DNA from 3 places in the Streptomyces vulcanius genome. Region 2 is predicted to be linked to each of the others. Evidence: riboswitches for the same ligand, from Rfam matches in the RefSeq annotation. Region 2 holds a riboswitch; each other region holds the start of a gene.
The links. Region 2 has a riboswitch for cyclic di-AMP ahead of ACFPIH_RS27180 (C40 family peptidase). Riboswitches for the same ligand answer to the same signal wherever they lie in the genome.
Positions count from the first base shown of each region.

Region 1: linked by a shared signal. The riboswitch ahead of ACFPIH_RS02720 (transglycosylase family protein) and the one ahead of ACFPIH_RS27180 (C40 family peptidase) in region 2 are both predicted to bind cyclic di-AMP.
Region 3: linked by a shared signal. The riboswitch ahead of ACFPIH_RS30130 (transglycosylase SLT domain-containing protein) and the one ahead of ACFPIH_RS27180 (C40 family peptidase) in region 2 are both predicted to bind cyclic di-AMP.

Region 1 is NZ_JBHSFK010000002.1:104,068-109,897, forward strand. Features, by position in the region: gene ACFPIH_RS02705 (DUF501 domain-containing protein) at 1-36, opposite strand, end outside; gene ACFPIH_RS02710 (FtsB family cell division protein) at 71-547, opposite strand; gene eno (phosphopyruvate hydratase) at 636-1,922, opposite strand; gene ACFPIH_RS02720 (transglycosylase family protein) at 2,244-2,957, opposite strand; cyclic di-AMP (ydaO/yuaA leader) riboswitch at 2,961-3,129, opposite strand; gene ACFPIH_RS02725 (transglycosylase family protein) at 3,326-4,369, opposite strand; partial or broken gene ACFPIH_RS02730 (cytochrome P450) at 4,581-5,099, opposite strand.
Region 2 is NZ_JBHSFK010000018.1:197,296-203,125, forward strand. Features, by position in the region: gene ACFPIH_RS27175 (tellurite resistance/C4-dicarboxylate transporter family protein) at 1-372, opposite strand, end outside; gene ACFPIH_RS27180 (C40 family peptidase) at 478-1,641, opposite strand; cyclic di-AMP (ydaO/yuaA leader) riboswitch at 1,650-1,814, opposite strand; gene pcrA (DNA helicase PcrA) at 2,046-4,589, shown strand; gene ACFPIH_RS27190 (M23 family metallopeptidase) at 4,635-5,830, opposite strand, start outside.
Region 3 is NZ_JBHSFK010000022.1:8,962-14,791, forward strand. Features, by position in the region: gene ACFPIH_RS30110 (ABC transporter permease) at 1-500, opposite strand, end outside; gene ACFPIH_RS30115 (ABC transporter ATP-binding protein) at 487-1,443, opposite strand; gene ACFPIH_RS30120 (LolA family protein) at 1,477-2,751, opposite strand; gene ACFPIH_RS30125 (polyprenyl synthetase family protein) at 3,034-4,044, opposite strand; cyclic di-AMP (ydaO/yuaA leader) riboswitch at 4,491-4,669, shown strand; gene ACFPIH_RS30130 (transglycosylase SLT domain-containing protein) at 4,674-5,156, shown strand; gene ACFPIH_RS30135 (HAD family hydrolase) at 5,167-5,830, opposite strand, start outside.

The DNA.
Region 1 (5,830 bases), on a different contig from region 2:
CTCGGTGCGCGGGGTGGTCGGCGGGGGATTCTGCATGCTTCGGGGTTTGTCTCTCTGTCAGTTCATCGATTCATCGATCGGAGGCGTCCGCCTTGTCGACGCCGTCCCAGACGTTCACGTACCAGGGGCGGTCGGCCGCTCCGAGGTCCGCGCGGGCCTGCTTGGCCGCGTCCGGGTCGATCACGACGTAGCCGGTCTCCCCCGGCATCACATAGTGCAGCCGCTGCCGGATCTGCTGCTCGGCGTACGCGTCGTCCTGCCAGCGCGCCTTGGTGTCGCGCAGCTGTTCGACCCGCTCGCTGGCCTGCTGCTTCTCCCGCTCCAGATCGGCGATCTCCGCGCGCTGGGAGACGTACTGCCGCATCGGGTAGGCGAGTGCCACGATCAGCGAGCACAGGACGAGCGCGAGCAGCGCTGCGCGGCCGGTGAGGCGGGAGCGGCGGGCCTGGCGTTTGGTCTGCGAACGGTAGACCCGGGCCGCGGTCTGCTCGCCGAGCAGCTTGATCCTGGTCGCGGTGGAGAAACGGTCCCGGTCCTTGACTGCCATCGGCTCTCCGCCTCCCCTCTCACACGCGTACGTCCCCGCACACGGTACGGGACCGGGTGCGGGGACGTACGTACGACTTGGCTCAGCCTCAGCCCTTGAAGCGGGGGAAGGCCGAGCGCCCTGCGTACACCGCCGCGTCGTCGAGGATCTCCTCGATGCGCAGCAGCTGGTTGTACTTGGCGACGCGCTCGGAGCGGGCCGGGGCGCCGGTCTTGATCTGGCCGCAGTTGGTGGCGACGGCCAGGTCGGCGATGGTGACGTCCTCGGTCTCGCCGGAGCGGTGGGACATCATGCACTTGAAGCCGCTGCGCTGGGCCAGCTCCACGGCGTCCAGGGTCTCGGTCAGCGAGCCGATCTGGTTGACCTTGACGAGCAGCGCGTTGGCGGCGCCCTCCTCGATACCGCGGGCGAGGCGCTCCGGGTTGGTGACGAACAGGTCGTCGCCGACGATCTGGACCTTGTCACCGAGCTTGTCGGTGAGGACCTTCCAGCCGGCCCAGTCGTCCTCGAACAGCGGGTCCTCGATGGAGACGAGCGGGTAGGCCGCGACGAGCTCCTCGTAGTACTCCGTCATCTCGGCGGCGGAGCGCTCCTTGCCCTCGAAGAGGTACTTGCCCTCCTTGTAGAACTCGGAGGCGGCGACGTCGAGCGCGAGGGCGATCTGCTCGCCGGGGATGTAACCGGCCTGCTTGACGGCCTCGAGGATGAGGTCGAGGGCCTCGCGGTTGGAGCCCAGGTTCGGGGCGAAGCCGCCCTCGTCGCCGAGGCCGGTGGACAGGCCCTTGGACTTCAGGACGGCCTTGAGGGTGTGGTAGACCTCGGTGCCCCAGCGCAGGGCCTCGGAGAAGGACTCCGCGCCGATCGGGGCGATCATGAACTCCTGGATGTCCACGTTGGAGTCGGCGTGCGAGCCGCCGTTCAGGATGTTCATCATCGGCACCGGCAGCAGGTGCGCGTTGGGGCCGCCCAGGTAGCGGAAGAGCGGCAGGTCGCTGGCCTCGGAGGCGGCGTGCGCGACGGCGAGGGAGACGCCGAGGATCGCGTTCGCGCCGAGGGAGCCCTTGTTGTCGGTGGCGTCCAGGTCGAACATGGCCTGGTCGATCAGGCGCTGCTCGGTGGCGTCGTAGCCGACCAGCTCGGGGCCGATCTGCTCGATGACGGCGAGGACGGCCTTCTCGACGCCCTTGCCCTGGTAGCGGTTGGGGTCTCCGTCGCGGAGCTCGATGGCCTCGAAGGCACCGGTGGAGGCGCCGGACGGAACGGCGGCACGACCCGTGCTGCCGTCGTCGAGGCCGACCTCGACCTCGACCGTGGGGTTGCCTCGGGAGTCCAGGATTTCCCGGGCTACGACGACGTCGATGGACGGCACGAGCATCTCCTTCATGGGATGTGACGCTGGTTGTGCGGGGCCGCGTGGGCCTTGCGACTAGAGCCTAACCGCCTTCGGGGTGTCGGCAGCCGACCGACCGTCCCGTGGACGCACGGTACCCATTGTTTCAGTTCGGAACAAAGAGGGGGTGGCGTGGAGGCGAACACGCGGGCAAAGGAGCAGACAGAGAAAACCCCGCCCCGGTGCGTACGGGGGAACACGCACCGGAGCGGGGGGCCCGTGGGGACAGGGGGGGTGACCCTCACGAGGTCTTCAGGATGCGGGGCCACCATGTGAGCGGCCTGTGGCCCCGCTGGCGAGCGGGTGTCACTTCAGGTGCAACTGCTGACCCGGGTAGATGAGGTCGGCGTCCACGACGATGTCCTTGTTCAGCTCGAACAGCTTCTGCCAGCCGCCCTTGACGTCGTGCTTCTCGGCGATGGAGCTGAGGGTGTCGCCCTTGACGACCTTGTACTCGCCGTCGCCCTTCTTGACCTTCGTGCCGGTCGGGGTGGTGACGGTCTTGCTGCTCTTCTCGCTCTTGGTGGCGGCCGGGCGCTCGGTGGAGCGGGAGGCGGCCTGCTCGTCGGAGCGGGACTCTTTGGAGGAGGAAGAGGAGGAGGAGCTGCTGCCGGAGTTCGAGCTCGAGGAGCTGCTGCCGTTGTACGAGGCGCCGGAGAGACCGACACCGCAGACCGGCCAGGCACCCTTGCCCTGGCCCGCGAGGACCTTCTCGGCGATCTCGATCTGCTGGGACTTGCTGGCCTGGTTGGCCTGCGCGGCGTACGCCGTGCCGCCGTACGCGGCCCAGGTGGACGCGGAGAACTGCAGACCGCCGTAGTAGCCGTTGCCGGTGTTGATGGACCAGTTGCCACCGGACTCGCACTGGGCGACGGTGTCCCACTCGGAGGCCGTGGCGGCGGAGGCGTTCCCGGCCGCCATCAGCGGGGCGGCGATGGCGACACCGGTGACGCCGGCGAGAGCGGCGACGCGGGTGGCCTTGGACGGGCGGCGATGCTTGCCCTTGCTGGAAAACAGCATGGTGGATCCCCTCACCGACGCCTGCGAGGTGAGCTGTCGGGTTCGGGCCGGTTGAGTTGCCCGGCCGCACACCTCGCGGTGCGCGGCTTCACCCCGAGCCGGTTCCAGCGTCAACCGCTGTCCCCGGCACTTACCTTGGGTCCCCCGCTCCTGCCTACGGCGCTTGACGCGACGACTGTTCCCGGGCCGCCACTGGCAGGATTCGGCGTTGGCGACGGCCGGGGCTCGGGATGCCGAGCGGTGATGACCGTAGACACGGCATCGACGTAAATTCAAAGACGATCAGGGCTTCTGAGACTCATCCCACACTTTCACCAAACCGGACATTAGATGGCGAAGTGGGGCGTGAACTTCAGTCGTTCTGCGCCTTATTGGATACCCGTGTCGAGTATCTGACCGGCCTCGATGTTGCCCGGGTCGGTACCGATGACGTCCTTGTTCTCGTCGTAGAGCGCACGCCATCCGCCGTCGAGGTCAAGGGAGTCGGCGATGGAGGCGAGGGAGTCCCCCTCCTGAACGATGTACGTCGAGGCGGCATGACGGCCGGAGGAGGCGGGGGCGGGGCCGTCCACCGCGCTTTCGTCGGCGAGGGTGCCGCGATGCTTCCCGGAGCCGAGGGAACCGGTGTCGACCAGGGTCCAAGAGCCCGCCTCCTGGGTCGCGTCGTCCGCGTCACCCGTCCCGGAGGCGTCTGCGGACGAGCCGTCGGTCGCCCGCGAGTCACCCTCGGATCCGGCGGACACATCCGACTTACCGGACCCCTCCGTAGGGGAGGAGGAAGCGGACGACGAGGAACCGCTGGGCGAACCCGTCGAACCCGTCGCCGAGTCGGCGCCATCTTGGCCGGAATCACTGGAGCTGTCGGCATCGTTGGAGCTCGACGAGTCGGACGATCCGGAAGAGTCGGACGATCCGGAAGAACCCGAAGAGTCGGAAGAATCGTCGGATTCCCCCTTGGACAGGTCGGACAATCCGGAGGACACGGACGAGTCGGACGAGTCGCCCGCCACGCCGGTGTCCACGCTCAGCGAGCCCGACTCCTTGGTCAGCCCGGAGGTCAGCGCACAGGTGCCCCACGCGCCCACACCCTCGCCCGCGAGGAGCTTCTGGGCGACGGCGATCTGCTGGTTGCGGCTGGCCAGGTCGGGGCTCTTGGCGTAGTCGAGTCCGCCGTACGCCTCCCAGTCGTCCTGGGTGAGGTTCAGACCGCCGTACTCGCCGTCACCGCCGTCGGCGCTCCACGAGCCTCCGGTCTCACACTGCGCCACCTTGTCCCACACCGTGCCGTCGGCCGCGCTCGCGCCACTCGCGGCGAGCAGCGGGATGGCGATGGCGGAGCCGGTCACTCCGGCGGCGACGAGGAGGGCCGGAGCCTGACGGGGGCGACGGTGACGACCGTTCCCGGAGAGCATGCGAGGGCCTTTCTCTGGACAGCAGTGACCGGCGCGGCGGGTGCGACGGGTGTGCATATGCGCCGCGCTGACGAATGAACGTATCGGCAGACGATCACTTGTCACAAGTTAATGCCGCGCAGATCACGTGAAGATCACAGAGTTGAGGGCTGGTCACCTTCGCTCCGCCGGACGGTCACACTGCCCCTGACCTGTGGTCAGTCACCCCCAGTCATGCACCGGGTGCGGTGAACTCGACCGGCAGTGTGCGCAGTCCCCGCATGATGAGCCCGCCGCGCCATCTCAAGTCGGCCGGATCCACGGCGAGTCGCAGGTCGGGGAGCCGGGTGAGGAGCGTGGCGAGCGCGGTCCGGCCCTCCAGACGGGCGAGCGGGGCGCCGAGGCAGTAGTGGATGCCGTGGCCGTAGCCGAGGTGCTGATTGTCACGGCGGGAGAGGTCGAGGGTGTCCGGTTCGGCGAACCGGGCGGGATCCCGGTCGGCCGCGGCGAGGACGACCAGGACGGGGTCTCCGGCTTCGATGTCCTCGCCGGCGAGGGTGAGGGGCTCGGTGGCGAAGCGCCAGGTGGCCAGTTCCACGGGCCCGTCGTAGCGGAGCAGTTCCTCGACGCCGGTTTCGAGGAGAGCGTGGTCTCCGTCCCCCAGTGACCGCTGAAGCCGCCGGCGCTGCTCGGGGTGGGTGAGGAGGGCGTAGGTGCCGTTGCCGATCAGATTCACGGTCGTCTCGACGCCGATCTGACCGGTAGCAGAAAGAATGGAGTAGCCGGGCCCGTCCGCCTTGACCGCGTTGGGGTCGATGATCGCACTCTCCCCCTTGTCCCTGGGCGCCTCGCTCCGCACCTCCGCCAGCAGGCCGGCACGAAGCTGGCCGGTGACCGTGAGCTGAGGAAGGGTCGGCCGGCGGTACGCCTCCACCCCCCTCTTGTCCGCGCCGAGGGCCTCCATGACCGCGGGCCAGGCATCCTTCTGCCACCACTTGAGCTGTCGCGTCCGCATGGGATCGATCGGCCCCCAGGTGAGGGGCATGTCGTTCCAGGAGAGGCCGTGGCGCAGGCGGTGGAGCATTCCGCAGAACTGCGCGCGGATGTCATATTTCGTGGTGAAGTGCTTCTTCGCCTTCCCGTAGAAGAACGTCCGCAGGACCGCGAGGACCGTTTCCCATTCCTCGTCGGTCGGGTCCGGCGGGACGAGGGTTCCGGTCTTCCAGTGCCACTGGCTCACGTCGCACTTGGCGCCAGGCTTGGACGTGTTCTCCATCGTGCCGGGGGTGACCCTGATGTTGAACATGTCGAAGATTTCCTTGCGCTCCTCCAGCGTCATGTTCTCCAGGCGCTCGCGGGCGTTGTTCGCGATGTCGACGAGATTGTGTGCCTGGCGCTCGTACTCGGCGTACGCCTCCAACCACTGCTCCGCGAACTTCTTCTGCTTCCGGAACTCCTCCAGCTCCTGCTGCATCTCCTTGA
Region 2 (5,830 bases):
GTGCCGCATGACGGGCACCATCAGCACCGGCCACAGCACGGCCGCCAGGGCCAGCAGCACCGCCGCCAGGGTCTGCCACCCCAGGGCCGACGCGGCCGTCCCCAGCACGGCCGTAGCGGCCACCGCCGTGAGCGCCCCCGGCGTGCCCGCCTCGGCGCGCCACCGCGCGCGCTCCCGCACGAGCCGTACGACGAACTCCACGCCCAGCGCCACCCAGCCGACGCCGGCCAGCGCCAGCGTCACGCGCGACAGCACCTCGTAACCCGTGAGCCGCAGCCCGACGGACAGGACGCCGGTCGCCAGTACGGCGGCCCCGGCCACCGGCGGACGCCGCGCCCACCAGGCGCGCAGGGAGGAGGGGGAGCCGGACATGATGCCGATGCTAAGGAGCACGGCACGGCTTGCGGGAGGGCACGCGCGCGGGAGCGACGAAATACGCGCGGGCGCAGGACAGACGGGGGCGCCGTAGGCGCGTGCTCAGGCCGGTCGCACCACGCTGTGGATGCCCGACTCGCCGTCGTAGTAGATCGACTCCTCGCGGACGTAGGCGCCGGGCTTCGGCGCGTGGATCATCATCCCGTTGCCGATGTAGACGCCGACGTGGCTGACGTCGTCGTAGAAGAAGACCAGGTCGCCGGGGCGGGCGTCGGAGAGGGAGACGGTGGTGCCGGCGTTCACCTGGTCGTAGGTCGTGCGCGGCAGGGAGACGCCCGCGGCCTTCCAGGCGGCCTGGGTGAGGCCGGAGCAGTCGTAGGAGTCGGGCCCGGTGGCGCCCCAGACGTACGGCTTGCCGATCTGCGCGCGGGCGAAAGCGAGCGCCTTCTCGGCCTTGGTGCCGTACGAGGAGTCACTGGAGGACGACGAGGACGACGAGGACGTGGACGACGAGGAAGACGTGTCCGACGACGCGGCGGCGCTCTCCCGCTCCGCGGCAGCCTGCTGCTGCGCCAGTTCCGCCGCCTTGCGCGCGGCCTCCTCCTGCTTCTGCTTCTCGATCGCCGCGAGCCGCGCCTTCTCCTGGGCCGTCAGCTGCGACAGCAGCTCGCGCGCGTCGCTGAGCTTCTTCTGGACGGTCGCCTTGGCGGTCTTCAGCTCGCTCTGCGTGTCATTGAGCGACTCGAGGCTCGCGGTGGCCTCCTGGCGCTTTTTCATCGTCGCCGACTGCTCGGTGACGAAGTCGTCGACCGCGTCCTTCTGGCGTTCGGTCAGCCGGCCCATCAGCTGGGTCTGGTCGAAGTAGTCCTGCGGGGAGTCCGCGAGCACGAAGGTCGACGTGTCGGGAGCGGAGGCGCCGGTGCGGTACTGGGCGGCGGCGTAGGAACCCAGTTCCTCGCGCGCCTCGTTGAGCTTCTGAGTGCGCCGGGCGACGTCGTCGAGCAGGCCGTCGACCTGCTTGCGCTGTTTGGTCGTCTTCTCGCTGGCGGCGTTGTACTTCTCGGTCGCCGACTCCGCCTGGCGGTAGAAATCGTCGACCTTCTTCTCCACCTCCTCCAGGCTCGGGTTGCCGTCGTCGGCGGGCGCGGCGTTCGCCGACTGGGAGAGCAGGGCCACGGAGGTGAGGGCGGCGGTGGCGAGGGCGGGCGTGCGTATGCCCGCCACGCGCGTGCCCGGGAAACGCGGCTTGCGGTGCTGCGACGCCAAGACTGGCGACTCCTTCCATCGTCCGCCTACCGGGTTAGCTGTCGGGTTCGGGCGGATGGGCGCCCTACGGCCGTGTCCCGCAGGGGAGTCGGGCCGATTCACCCCAGAGTTTCGGTGGGTCCCCGGCTCCGGCCGCCGCTCAGGGGGCGCACCGGATTCGGCGGAGGCCGTGCGGCCCGGCGAGGTTCGCCGGTGGGGATCCGTGTGGCCTGCTCGGCACGGTAGCCAACTCGTGTGGCTCCTGTGAAGGTTGATGGGCGATATGCCCGATACATTTTCGTGACCTTGAGCGAAGCCCGCACGTGGGATCACCTGCTGTGATAGCGCCGTGCCGGAAGGTGAGGGCGGCGATGTCCGGGGGACGGCGACGCGTTGTCAGTGGGGCACCCTAGACTCGGAGAGCGATGAGCAGCCTCTTTGACGACAGCTTCCTGGCGAACCTCCAGGCCCCCGCCGGCCACGAGGAGGAACCCCCGCCGCCCGAGGGCGATCACACTCCGGAGCCGCTTCCGGACGATCTGTTCGGCGGGAAGTTCGACATGCCCCCGGACCGGGACGCCCGCGGCCGGGACACCCACGGCCAGGGTGCCCAGAACCAGGGCGCTCACCCCCGGGACGCCTACTACCGCGACGGCGCCCCGCGCCCGGTGATCGACGCGGCAGCGCTCCTGGAGGGGCTGAACGACAACCAGCGCGCGGCCGTCACGCACGCCGGCACCCCCCTGCTCATCGTCGCCGGGGCCGGCTCCGGCAAGACCCGTGTGCTCACCCACCGCATCGCCCACCTGCTCGCCGAGCGGAGCGTCCACCCGGGCCAGATCCTCGCGATCACCTTCACCAACAAGGCCGCGGGCGAGATGAAGGAGCGCGTCGAACAGCTCGTCGGCCCGCGCGCCAACGCGATGTGGGTGATGACCTTCCACAGCTCGTGCGTACGCATCCTGCGGCGCGAGTCGAAGAAACTCGGCTTCACCTCCTCCTTCTCGATCTACGACGCCGCCGACTCCAAGCGCCTGATGGCCCTGGTCTGCCGCGACCTGGACCTCGACCCCAAGCGCTTCCCGCCCAAGTCCTTCAGCGCCAAGATCAGCAACCTGAAGAACGAGCTGATCGACGAGGAGGACTTCGCCGCCCAGGCCACCGACGGCTTCGAGAAGACCCTCGCCCAGGCCTACGCCATGTACCAGTCGCGTCTTCGCGAGGCAAACGCGCTCGACTTCGACGACCTGATCATGACGACGGTCAACCTGCTGCGCGCCTTCCCGGACGTCGCCGAGCACTACCGCCGCCGCTTCCGGCACGTCCTGGTCGACGAGTACCAGGACACCAACCACGCCCAGTACGCCCTCGTGCGCGAGCTGGTCGGCACCGCCGAGCACCCGGTGGACGTACCGCCCAGCGAGTCCGACCTCCAGCCCGCCGAGCTCTGCGTCGTCGGTGACGCCGACCAGTCGATCTACGCCTTCCGGGGCGCGACGATCCGCAACATCCTCCAGTTCGAGGAGGACTACCCGGACGCGACGACGATCCTGCTCGAGCAGAACTACCGCTCCACGCAGACGATCCTCACCGCCGCCAACGCGGTCATCGAGCGCAACGAGTCCCGCCGCCCCAAGAACCTGTGGACCAACGCGGGCGCGGGCGCGCGCATCACCGGCTACGTCGCCGACACCGAGCACGACGAGGCGCAGTTCGTCGCCGAGGAGATAGACCGTCTGACGGACGCGGGCGACGCGAAGGCGGGTGATGTCGCCGTCTTCTACCGCACCAACGCCCAGTCCCGTGTCTTCGAAGAGATCTTCATCCGTGTCGGCCTGCCCTACAAGGTCGTCGGCGGCGTCCGCTTCTACGAGCGCAAGGAGGTCCGGGACGTCCTGGCCTACCTCCGTGTCCTCGCCAACCCGGAGGACTCGGTCCCGCTGCGCCGCATCCTCAACGTGCCCAAGCGAGGTATCGGCGAGCGCGCCGAGGCGATGATCGACGCCCTCTCCCAGCGGGAGAAGATCAGCTTCCCGCAGGCGCTGAAGCGCGTCGACGAGGCATACGGCATGGCCGCGCGGTCGACGAACGCCGTGAAGCGGTTCAATGTGCTGATGGAGGAACTCCGCACGATCGTCGAGTCCGGCGCCGGACCGGCCACCGTCCTGGAGGCCGTGCTCGAACGCACCGGCTACCTCGCCGAGTTGCAGGCCTCCACCGACCCGCAGGACGAGACCCGGATCGAGAACCTCCAGGAACTCGCCGCCGTGGCCCTGGAGTTCGAGCAGGAGACCGGGGAGGGCGAGACACCGGCAGGGCTCGCCGCGTTCCTGGAGCGGGTCGCGCTCGTCGCCGACTCCGACCAGATCCCCGACGACGACGAAGGCGCCGGCGTCATCACCCTGATGACCCTGCACACCGCCAAGGGCCTGGAGTTCCCGGTGGTCTTCCTCACCGGCATGGAGGACGGCGTCTTCCCGCACATGCGCGCCCTCGGCCAGGCCAAGGAGCTGGAGGAGGAGCGCCGCCTGGCCTACGTCGGCATCACACGCGCGCGTGAGCGGCTCTACCTCACCCGGTCCGCGATGCGCAGCGCGTGGGGGCAGCCGTCGTACAACCCGCCCTCGCGGTTCCTGGAGGAGATTCCGGCCACGCATGTGGACTGGAAGCGGACGGGGGCCACCGCGCCCGTGTCCTCCGGCCCGGTCTCCGGGGTCACCGCCTCGCTGGCTTCGTCCCGCTCACGCTCCTCGGCCGCCGGCGCCTCCGGCTTCGCCACACGCCGGGGCGCGGCGGAGAAGCCGGTGGTCGCGCTGGCCGTCGGCGACCGTGTCACCCACGACCAGTTCGGGCTCGGCACGGTCGTCGGAGTGAAGGGCACGGGCGGGAACGCGGAGGCGACCGTCGACTTCGGCGACGCCAAGCCGAAGCGGCTGCTGCTGCGGTACGCGCCGGTGGAGAAGCTCTAGACACAAGTGGGGCCCCGCTGCGACAGCGGGGGCCGGCTGCCGGGGTTACGTCGGGTCGAGGCCGTGGCTGCGCAGCCACGGCAGCGGGTCTATCGCCGAGCCCCCGGCCGGCCGGACCTCGAAGTGCAGGTGCGGACCGGTGGAGTTGCCGGAGTTGCCGGAGTACGCGATCGGGTCGCCGGCCTTCACGGTCGTACCGGAGGCGACACGGTAGGTGGAGAGGTGGCAGTACCAGGTCTCCGTGCCGTCCATCGCCGTCACTATCAGCATGTTGCCGTAGGCGCTGTTCCACTGCGTCCGTACGGTGCCGTCGGTGGCGGCCATCACCGTCGTGCCGTAGGAGACGGGGAAGTCGATGCCGGTGTGCTGGGACATCCAGTTGATGCCGGCCTGGCCGAAGTAGGCGCTGAGCCCGCGCTGGGCGACCGGCAGCGCGTACTTCGGGCGCAGTCGCTCCTTGCGGGCCGCCTCCGCAGCCGCCCGCTTCTTCTCGGCCGCCTGCTGCGCCTTCAGGTCGATGCGCTCCTGCGTCCGGCTGGCCCGGTCGGCGAAGTCGTCGGCCTCGGCGGAGAGCGTCTCGAGCTGGGCGTCCAGCTTGTTGTTGGCGGCGGACGGCTTCACCGCCTGCGCGTCCGAGGCGGACGCCGTGGTGTCCTTGTCGCCGTCGCCGCTGGTCAGCGTACCGACGGAGGCGGCGGCGATGCCCGCCACGCCCATCACGCACGCCGAGGGCACGGCCACGGTCAGCAGCGCGGAGCGCTTCGCGGGCGGCCGGCGGCGGGAACGGTTCGCGGCGCGGGCCGCCACCCGGGAGGGGGGCGCCGAAGCGGACTCCTCCTGACCGTCGAGGAGTTGCTGCTCGGATACGACGGGCAGCTCGCCGGTTGCGGCCAACTCGCCGCCGTCCGGGGCGGATTCGTCGTATCCGACGGTCTCGAAGGTGGTGGTGGCCTGCTGGTCGAAGGGAACCTCGGCCGACTGCTGCTCGTACTCGTCGGAGGCGACCGTGCCGGTCTCGCCGCCGTCGGAGTTCCACTGGGTGGCGTCGTAGGCACCGGTGTCGAAGGCCTGCGTGCCCCATTCCCAGTGCTGGGTCTGCTCGGCCGGACCGCCGGACTGGTCGGGCTGCAGCCAGGTGCTCGCGTCCCACTGACCGCTGCTTTCGGGCGCGCCGCCCTGCTGCGGAACGGCCGACAGATGGTGCTGGTGGCCGAGCCAGCCGGTCGTGTCGTAGGCGCCCG
Region 3 (5,830 bases), on a different contig from region 2:
TCGCCCAGCGGGAACAGCAGCGCCCCGACCGTGAGCGCCGAGAGCGCGACCACGAGCGTGGCGACCAGACAGAAGGCCAGCACGGTCGCGTACTTGGTGAGCAGCAGACGGGTGCGGCCGGCCGGGGCGACCAGAAGGTAGCGCAGGGTCCCGGAGCTCGCCTCGCCGGCGATCGCGTCGCCCGCGACGACACCGATGGCCATCGGCAGGAAGAACGGCAGTGTCGCGGCCAGCGCGGTGAAGACCAGGAACAGGCCGTTGTTGGTGACCTGCGCGATGAACGCCGGGCCGCCGCCCCCGCCGCCGCCTCCTCCCGGCCCGGCCGGTGATCCGTCGCCCGTCTCGATCCTGACGGCGATGCCGACCAGGACCGGCACGGCCGCCAGCACACCTAGCAGGGCGAGGGTGCGCCAGCGGCGGAAGGTGACCAGCAGTTCGCTGCGGAGGAGACCGAAGGTCCACCACATGCTCGGCGGACCGACCGCTTCAGCCCGCGACATCGAACCCCTCCCCCGTGAGCGCCATGAACGCGTCCTCCAGGGAGGCCCGTTCGACGGCGAAGCCGCGGACACGGACGCCGGCCGTGACCAGCGCGGCGTTCACCTCGGCGAGATCGCGGTCCGGCGGGTCGGCGCTGACCCGGTCGTCGCCTGCGGACACGTCCCCCGCGCCCTGTTCCTTCAGCACCCGCGCCGCGTCGGCGGTGTCGGGCGTGGTGACGACCAGCCGGCCGCGCACGCCCGCCGCGAGCTCGGCGACCGACCCCTGGGTGATCAGCCGGCCCTGTGCCATCACCGCCGCGTGCGTGCACACCTGCTCGATCTCGTCCAGCAGATGGGAGGAGAGGAAGACGGTGGTGCCGTCCGAGGCCAGCTCCCGTACCAGGGAGCGGATCTCCCGCATGCCCTGTGGGTCCAGGCCGTTGGTCGGCTCGTCCAGGACGAGGAGCCGACGCGGCCGGAGGAGCGCGGCGGCGAGGCCCAGCCGCTGCTTCATGCCGAGCGAGTACGCCCTGGCCTTCTTGCCGGCCGCCGCCGTCAGTCCCACCCGCTCCAACGCGGCCGTGACGCGTGTGCGCCGGGTGCGCGGGTCGGCGGTCGGGTCGGCGGCGTCGTAGCGCAGGAGGTTGTCGCGGCCGGAGAGGAAGCCGTAGAGGGCGGGGCCCTCGATGAGGGCCCCGACGTGCGGCAGGACCCCGCGCACCGCCCGGGGCATGGGCTGCCCCAGGACGCGCGCCGAGCCGGACGTGGGCTCGATGAGCCCCATCAGCATGCGGATCGTGGTCGTCTTGCCGGAGCCGTTCGGCCCGAGGAAGCCGAAGACGCTGCCCTCCGGGACGCTCAGGTCGAGGCGGTCCACGGCGGGCCGGCCGCCGCGGTAGCGCTTGGTCAGGCCGTGGGTGCGGATCACCGGTTCGTCGTCCATGAGCCGCCCCTCAGCCATGCGCTCCCCCTTGCCTCAGGCCCCCAAGGCTACTTACTTCCCGGTGTTCGCCGCCTTCACCAGCGCGTCCTTGGTGACCGCACCGACGTAGACCTTGCCGTCGTCCGTGACCAGGGCGTTTATCAGGCGGGTGGAGAAGACCGTGCCCGAGCCGAACTTGCCGCTCACCTTGTCCCCGAAGGAGCCGAGGAAGCCGCTGAGGGCGCCGCCGGCATCGGAGCCGAGTTCGGAGTTCAGCTCGGAGTCGGAGGGAACTCCCGCACCGCCGGTCTCGAAGACCGCCACCGAGGTCCAGCCCTTGCCGAGGACGTCGGGCTCGTCGGCGTTCGGAGTGCCGTGCGAACCGTCCCGGCCCTCGAGGCCGTCGAGGCCGTCGAGCTCCTTGGCGAGCTCGTCGTCGGACATCCCGAAGTCCTCCGACGCGGTCCCCTCGTCGTCCCCCTCGGTGACCTTCGCGCCCTTGGGCGGGGTGAAGTCGAAGGTAGAGGCGGCGGGCTTGGCGAAGGTGACCTGGGTGAAGCCGGCGTCCACGACGGCGGCGCCGCCGCTCGCGGGGGTCAGCGTGAACTTCAGCGGCAGGCCCGTCTTCGCGTCGACGGCCACGCTGATCGCGCCGACCGTGGAGCCGGACTGCTTCGGCTTGATCAGCAGCTTGTAGGCGTCCCGGCCGGCCACGTGCACGGTGCCGTCCACGGTGACCGAGGTGGTGTCGTCGACCGCCTTGAGGGCGTCCTCGGTGAGGTCCTTGGGCGTGGCGGGGGTCTCCGCGTCCTTGGAGCTCTCGTCGACGGTGGAGTGGTAGACCTCGTTGGACGCGCTGTCGTAGCCCCAGACGTTCTTGCCGTTGTGGATGACGCTGTACTCCGCCGCGTTCTCCAGCAGGGAGAGCTTCTGGCGGTCGGGGCCGTCGGCGGCGACGCGCAGGGTGTGGGTGCCTGCGGCGAGCTCGGTGAGCTTGGTGGAGGGGTCGGCGGACGAACCGTCGCCGCCGCCCGCTCCGGTGGCGCCGGAGAGCAGGCTGCTCTCCAGCCCGCCGAGGTCCGGCAGGCCCAGGTCGGTGGTGATCTTCACGGTGCCGGACAACTGCTCCACGTCCGACGCGGCGATCTTGTCGAGGAGCTGCTGTGCGGTGATCTTCGGCAGATCGGGGTCGCCCGAGTCGGCGAGCGCCGGGACCAGCCCGATGGTCGCCGCCGCGACGCCGATCACGGTGACCGGAACGACGTACCGCACGGCCTTGCGGCGCCCGAGGCGCGGGTCGGCCGCGTCTCCGGCGGTCGTGATGTCGTCGGATGCGTTCGGTGCCATGTGTGCCTTACCTCCGTCGTCGGCGGCGGCTGGTCATCTCGCGATGTAACGTCCCCACCCCGAGCCGCCATTCTCACCCGAATCGGTGAGCGGTGGTGTTTTCCCTGGTTCCCATCTGACCAAATCGCACACGAAGAAGCGTCAGACCCGGGAGCCAACTCCGCGTACGTCTGGGGTATGACGTCGAGGGCCGCGGCGTACTCCCGACCCGTAGGGGTCACCCCCGGCAGGCCGCGTCCCGCAAGGGCCGGCGCCCTCCCGGAGAACCCGGCGCGGCGTCGGTCAGCCGGCGCGGTGGACCACCGCGTCGCAGAGTTCCGTCAGGGCCGCCTTCGCGTCGCAGTCCTTGAGGGGGGCCAGCGCCGCCCGGGCCTCCTCCGCGTACCGCACGGTGTCGCGGCGGGCCTGCTGGAGCGCCGGATGGGCGCGCAGGGCCGCGACCGCCTCCGCGAGCTTGGCGTCGTCGCTCAGGTCGGAGTCGAGCAGCTCGCACAGCGCGACGTCCTCGGGCAGCGACTGCTGCGCCGCCCGCTCGCGCAGCCGCAGCACCGGCAGCGTGGGGACGCCCTCGCGCAGGTCGGTGCCGGGGGTCTTGCCGGACTCGTGGGAGTCGGAGGCGATGTCCAGGACGTCGTCCGCCAGCTGGAAGGCGGCGCCGAGCCGCTCCCCGTACTGGGTGAGCACGTCGACCACGGTGTCGTCGGCGCCCGACATCATCGCGCCGAAGCGGCAGGAGACCGCCACCAGGGAGCCCGTCTTGCCGCCGAGGACGTCCAGGTAGTGCTCCACCGGGTCACGGCCGTCGACCGGGCCCGCCGTCTCCAGGATCTGGCCGGTGACCAGCCGTTCGAACGCCTCGGCCTGTACGCGGACCGCCTCGGGGCCGAGGTCGGCGAGGATGTGTGAGGCGCGCGCGAAGAGGAAGTCGCCGGTGAGGACGGCGAGCGAGTTCCCCCAGCGGGCGTTGGCGCTGGGCACCCCGCGCCGGACCGCCGCCTCGTCCATGACGTCGTCGTGGTACAGGGTCGCCAGATGGGTCAGTTCCACCACCACGGCCGACGGTACGACCCCGGGCGCGTACGGGTCGCCGAACCGCGCCGCGAGCATCACGAGGAGTGGCCGGAATCGCTTCCCTCCGGCTCGCAGCAGATGCTGGGCCGCCTCCGTGATGAACGGCACCTCACTCTTGGTGGCCTCGAGCAAGCCTTCCTCGACAGCCGCCAATCCGGCCTGGACATCGGCTTCCAGAGCCTGGTCCCGCACGCTCAGCCCGAACGGCTCGACGACGGTCACGAGGAGTCTCCTGTCTGCTGGTGTCTGCTGGCGATTACGCGGTTTGTCGATAGGTCTCTGAGCTCACTCAAGTCAGCGTATCCGGTCATGTTTCGATCACCACGAGCCCCCACGGTTACAGCTCGGGCGGTCTCACCGGGAAGCGGGCACCCCTTACGCGGCCATCTGGGTTTATTACCCGTTTCGCCCTTCTTGTGGAAGCCGGTGAGTTGGCTCACTCGGCCGGACGAACCGACCCTCCCCGGGTTCCCGTTCCCCGCACCCCGACCCCTCTCACCCGTCAAGCGAGTTGACGCTTTGCAGCAACAAAGGATCAAGTACCTCATAAGCCACAGACCAAGGTCAATAGGGGTCATCTGTGAATCCGCCACTTGTTCCGGACATGTGCTCTCGCATACGTTCCCGGCCTGTCGAGCGGACGCCTAATCCTGCCGCCGCTCCGACACCCACCTAGAACGCCATGGCAGGAGCGGGGGAACCAGGTAAGTCGCCGGACCGGATGTTTCATTTCACATGGGGCATTCCGTTACGGCTTGGGGTGAAGCCGCGTCCCTCCCCGGGACGCGGCCGGGCAGCTCCCGCCCGAACCCGACAGCTCACCTCGCAGGCGACGGAGAGGACACTTCGCCATGCCTGCTGCCGCTCAGAACCGCGGTCCCCGCCGCCTCGCCCGCACGCTCGCCGTCGCCGCCACCGGCGCGGCCGTGCTCGCCCTTCCGCTCATCGGCGCCACCGGCGCCTCCGCGGCCACCACCGCGACCACGGCCACGACGGTGACGACCGCCGGATACGCCAACAACCTCGACGGGTGGATCCGCGAGTCGCTCGCGATCATGGCCCAGAAGGGCATCCCCGGCACCTACAACGGCATCTACCGCAACGTGATGCGGGAGTCCTCGGGCAACCCGAACGCCATCAACCTGTGGGACTCCAACGCCGCCGCCGGCACCCCCTCCAAGGGCCTGCTCCAGACCATCGACCCGACCTTCCAGGCCTACCACGTGGCCGGCACGTCGTGGGACCCCTACGACCCGGTCGCGAACATCACCGCAGCCTGCAACTACGCGGCGGCGCGCTACGGCTCGATCGACAACGTCTTCGGCGCGTACTGACCCAGGCGCCTCACGGCCAGAGACGTTCGAGGACGACGGCCACGCCGTCGTCCTCGTTCGACGTCGTCACCTCGTCGGCCACCGCCTTGAGTTCGGGATGCGCGTTGGCCATCGCCACCCCGCGGGCGGCCCAGTCGAACATCGGGATGTCGTTGGGCATGTCACCGAAGGCGATGGTGTCCTCGGGCCGCAGCCCCAGGTGTTCGGCGGCCAGGGCGAGGCCCGTCGCCTTCGTGATCCCGCACGGCTGGAGCTCCACCGTGCCGGGACCCGACATGGTGACGGTGGCGAGCGAACCGACCACCGCGCGGGCCGTGGCCGCCAACTCGTCGTCGGACAGGGCGGGATGGCGCAGCAGCACCTTGCTGATCGGCGCGCACCACAGGTCGTCGCGGTCGCCGACGCGCAGGGCGGGCAGGGTCGGGTGCGGCATCGTGTAGCCGGGCTCGATGAGCGTCAGCCCGTCGACACCGTCCTGGTCCACGGCCGCGTACACCTCCCCGATCTCGGCCTCGATCTTGCCGATCGCGGTCTCCGCCAGCTCCCGGTCCAGGGTGACCGACCACAGCAGACGGTCGGCACCGACGTCGTACAGCTGCGCGCCCTGGCCGCACACCGCGAGCCCTCTGCTGTGCAGCCGGTCGAGCAGCGGCCGTACCCGGGGCGCGGGCCGG